DNA from 2 places in the Bulleidia sp. HCP3S3_C9 genome. Region 2 is predicted to be linked to the other one. Evidence: a T-box and tRNA genes for the amino acid it is inferred to sense, from the RefSeq annotation. Region 2 holds a T-box; the other holds one or more tRNA genes.
The links. The T-box of region 2 lies ahead of ACTND6_RS08310 (valine--tRNA ligase). A T-box ahead of a tRNA ligase gene usually reads a tRNA of that ligase, here a tRNA-Val.
Positions count from the first base shown of each region.

Region 1: it has a tRNA-Val gene. The T-box ahead of ACTND6_RS08310 (valine--tRNA ligase) is inferred to sense a tRNA for this amino acid. The anticodon was not compared.

Region 1 covers NZ_JBQHWJ010000010.1:18,829-21,308, reverse strand. Annotated here, with positions in the region: gene ACTND6_RS03290 (phospho-sugar mutase) at 1-920, opposite strand, end outside; gene ACTND6_RS03285 (flavodoxin family protein) at 957-1,550, opposite strand; tRNA gene ACTND6_RS03280 (tRNA-Val) at 1,629-1,701, shown strand; gene ACTND6_RS03275 (HAD family hydrolase) at 1,772-2,480, opposite strand, start outside.
Region 2 covers NZ_JBQHWJ010000047.1:591-3,070, reverse strand. Annotated here, with positions in the region: gene ACTND6_RS08310 (valine--tRNA ligase) at 1-1,404, opposite strand, end outside; T-box leader at 1,444-1,641, opposite strand; gene ACTND6_RS08305 (helix-turn-helix domain-containing protein) at 1,822-2,127, opposite strand; gene ACTND6_RS08300 (hypothetical protein) at 2,163-2,405, opposite strand; gene ACTND6_RS08295 (response regulator) at 2,417-2,480, opposite strand, start outside.

The DNA of each region.
Region 1 (2,480 bases), on a different contig from region 2:
TCAGAGTCTGGATCAGTAGCCATCAACAGTTCAGCACCAAACTCCCTGCCATATTTTTCACTCAAGGCAAATGCCTTTGGATCTTCCGGGTTTGGATAGCCAACCGTTGTAAAATCCGGATCTGGATCTTCCTGTTCAGGAACGATCTTCCAGTTTGTAAAACCACGATCATTTAACATTTGTCTAAAAGGAATCGAACCACAGCCATTAAGTGGTGTATATACAAGAGGAATAGAAGCATCAATTTCATCTCCTGTATGAATTGCCAAAGATTCAACTTTATCGAGATATTCACGATCTTCTTTTTCACCCAATACGATGATTTTGCCCGAAGCAACACCTTCTTCATAAGAAGATTTCTTTACACCATTCCAGATATCTACCGCATTGATTTCTTTTTCCATACCGTCAGCGATTTCACTGGAAACCTGGCAGCCATCACTCCAGTATGCTTTATATCCATTGTATTCCTTTGGATTATGAGACGCTGTAATATTAATTCCCGCAACAGTTCCAATCTTACGAATCAAAAAAGCAAGTTCTGGTGTTGGTCTTAGAGATGGGAATGTGTATACTTTAATTCCATTTGCTGCTAAAATACCCGCTGTCATTTCACAGAACTCTCTAGAAAAATGTCTAGGATCATGTGCAATCACAACACCTTTTTCCATTGCTTCTTTTCCATGATGGATAATGAATTGTGCAATACCCTGTGTTGCCTTGCCAACAGTATAGAAGTTCATACGGTTAGTCCCCGCACCAACTTTTCCTCTCAATCCTGCTGTACCAAAAGATAAATCTTTATAAAAACGATCTTCTTTTTCTACTTCATCATCTTTAATATGCACAAGTTGTTTTCTGAGTGGATCATTTTCATCTAGATGATCTAACCATTCTTGATATGTTTGTTGATATGTCATATTATTTTTCCTCATTTCTTATACATTTATTGTACATTATCTTCCAAGCATAAAAGCATCCAATTTTTCAACAAAACAAGGATTTTGAATCCCGTGTTCTTTTCCGCTAGAGATACATTTCAATAACCACGAAAGATTCTGTGCCAGTCTTTCCATTTCTTCTGTATCTTTTGCATCATCACACACTGTGTTCCAGTATCTGCCACTCACAACAGGCATACAGCTATAAGAAAAATAACGATTCAATTCTTGATATGCATGCTCCGTATTTCTACGGTTAGATGCAAGAATCACCCCACCAATCTTGCCAACATAGTTTTCGTTGTTACTGCGAAATAAACACTTTAATAATTCAATTGCCTGTTTACTTGCTTCAGAGTACATCACATCACTGCCAATGATCAAAGCATCAAATTCCTCACTATGCTCATGAAGTTCATTGATAATACCATCAAATAAACATCTTCTTCTTTTCAAACATTTCCCGCAACTCGTACATGGATGAACACCTTTCACCCAGCGAACATCGTATTCTATTTCTGCTTCCGCAAGCTTTGCACAACACAATGCAATACCTTTAGAAAGCAATCCATTTTCTTCTTCACTTGTATTCAAAAATAAAACTTTCATTCAAAATACCTCTGCATTTAATTTTCGCATACTTTACTTCCACATAAAATATTTTTATGTTAGAATACACAGACAAACGAGTGGTTAGCTCAGCTGGGAGAGCACCTCCTTGACGTGGAGGGGGTCATGGGTTCGAGTCCCCTACCGCTCACGATGCAAAAGTCCTTTATGCAAGGGCTTTTTTGTATGTAAAAAGTCGCAAAATCATGCGACTTTCTTCTTTAATTTTCTTGCTTTTTCTTAGCAGCTTTCTTTTCTGCTTTATGAATTACTTCTTCCGCATTTGGATAATTGATTGTTGTTTCTAGCCACAATGGTTCACCCTTTAGAAGCTTTTTTACCTGAATTAAATCTGCTGTTGCAAAATCAGGACGTTCTTCAACGATGGATCTTGCTTTATCAGGATTTGACGCAAAGCCAACAGTATAAACACCTGCATCTTTTCCAGACATAATTTCTGCACAGCTGTCAGAAACATAGACACAGCTCTTTGCATCCAATAGCTTTAAAGCAGTAAATAAACCGTTTGCTTCTGCCTGTGCATTTTTCTTACCACCAATAATGACATCAAAATACTGAATCAAATGTGCATGTTCTAGTAAATCTACAATAGATGCTCTTTCACGTGTTGAAACTGTCGCAATTTTATACTCATGCTTCTTCAGCCACTTCAATAGATCTTTGATTCCATGCATTGGCTGAATCAAATCACTCAAATGATTCTTCTGCCAGGAATTATATTCATCCACCATTCTCTTTGTATCTTCTTCGGGAAAACAATATTCCATCACAGAATATACAGAGTCATCTAATGCTGCAAGCTGAATTTCTTTTGTGAATAGTTCATTCTTATGATGACGGTCAAACAGTTCACGATACGTTGCAATAATGGCAGGTTCTGTATCCATGACTGTACCATCAAAGGATAAA
Region 2 (2,480 bases):
GTCTTCAGTTTCTTCAGGCCAGCCAAGTGTAGAGAATGGCCATAATGCACTAGAGAACCATGTATCTAATACATCTTCATCCTGCTTCCACGCATCACCTTCTGGTGCTTCCATGCCTACGTATGTTTCACCTGTTTCATCGTTATACCATGCTGGAATTCTATGACCCCACCATAACTGTCTAGAAATACACCAGTCTTCAATATTTTCAAGCCACTGTGTAAATGTCTTTTCAAATCTTTCTGGATAGAAGTTGATCTTCTGATCAGGATCATTCTGATTCTTTAATACATCTTCTGCTAATGGCTTCATCTTAACAAACCACTGCTGAGACAGGTATGGTTCAACAACACAATGTGTTCTTTCAGAGTGTGCAACGTTATGTGTGATGTCTTCAATATGATCCATGACACCTTCCGCATTAAACTTTTCTACAAGTTTTTCTCTGCATTCATAACGATCCATGCCTTCAAATTCTTTACCACAGATTGCATTCATTGTTCCATCTGGATTCATACAGATAGGCTTTTCTAAATGATGTCTTTCAGCAATTGCATAGTCGTTAGGGTCATGTGCAGGTGTACATTTCATAATACCTGTACCAAAACCAATTTCAATATAGTCATCTCCAATGATTGGAAGTTCCTGATTGTTTGCTGGATTGATGCAGTGCTTGCCAATCAGATGCTTTGTCTTTTCATCGTTAGGGTTCACAACAACACAAACATCACCAAACATTGTTTCAGGACGTGTTGTAGCGACAATGAAATGTTCATGATCTTCTACTGTTTCATAGTTCATGTAGTACATCTTGCCTGGATCATCCTGGTAGTATACTTCAATATTACTTAATGCTGTACGTGCTTCTGGATCCCAGTTGATGATTCTCCATCCACGATAGATCAGACCTTCATTGTATAAAGTAACGAATACATGCTTGACTGCTTCATTTAAGCCATCATCCATTGTGAAACGTTCTCTTGTATAGTCTAAGGAGTTTCCTAGCTTCGCCCACTGCTTACGAATTGTAGCTGCGTATTCTTCCTTCCACTCCCATGCACGATCCAGGAATTTTTCTCTTCCAATGTCATAGCGAGAAATACCTTCAGACTTTAAACGCGCATCAACCTTTGCCTGTGTTGCAATACCAGCGTGGTCCATACCTGGCAGATACAACATATCAAAGCCCTGCATACGCTTATAGCGTGCAATGATATCCTGTAATGTATTGTCATAGGCGTGTCCGATATGAAGAATACCTGTGACGTTTGGTGGCGGGATAACAATTGTATATGGGTCTTTCGATTTATCACCTGCCGTGAAATAGCCTTTGCTTACCCAACCATCATATTTTCCTTCTTCTACTGCTTTGTGGTCATACTTCTGTGCTAGATTCTTTTCCATAAATAACCTCCTGAGATAAATAAAAAACGTCCTGAAAATACATAGGACGTGTAATAACGTGGTACCACCTTTGTTTGCTTCTTGATAGCGTAACGTGCTAGAAACGTTCTAAACTACTTTAGTTCATCTAGAAATGCTCAGAAACGACTTCTTTGAATATACATGCCTGTTTTTCATCAACCACAGTGCTTTCTAGAATGCAGGGATTCAAATACTACTTTTCTTCAATGCATGTCAATTTTAACATAGTTAACAAAGATTGCAATCAAGATTTTTGCATATATTTCATGATTTAGTGTAATCATTCTGCTAGATAGTGTTCATCTTTCTTATTTGCACCATTATGTTTTCTATATTCTTAGATTGCGTTCACTGAACTAACCATGAATAAACACATGGTGTTTCCATCAAATTTTTCTAGCGAATCTGCAACATCTGCACTTGTTTTGGAACAAGACTAATGTTCATGTCTAGTGCATTGGCAATTTTTGACATAACTTTTAGTGTTGGATTTGCTTCCCCGTTTTCAATTTTGGAGAGTTTACCTTGGCTGATACCAGTCATCTTCGAAAGTTGTTTCTGTGTCATATTTTTTGATTTTCTTGCATGAATCATAGATATAGCAAATTCTCTTTCAGGCTCATCTTCGTCCCAAATTTGTTTGAATTCAGAATCCGTAGCACATTCCTCATTGATAAAATCATCTAATGTGTATTTTTTCATAACATACGTTTCCTTTCTCGATTTATGTATATGATTCAAGACTTCTTCATTATCCAATAGATCATAACTTTAGAAAGCATCAGCTTCTTTGTAATGAAAGTATCAATGATCCATAAAAAGATATAGAAAGTGAATGATACGTATGGATGAACTTCCATTGCAAACGCAAGAAACTGCATGAAAAAGAAACCTGAAAGATAGATACTCATGAATATAGCTATCGTAATACAGAAATATAGAAGCTTTTCCTGCAATAATGTCCATTTACTCTTCATCATTAAGAATTATATCATTCCTGGACATATTTGCTGATGGTTTTACATACATTTTTAATATCAATTGGTTTCGGAATA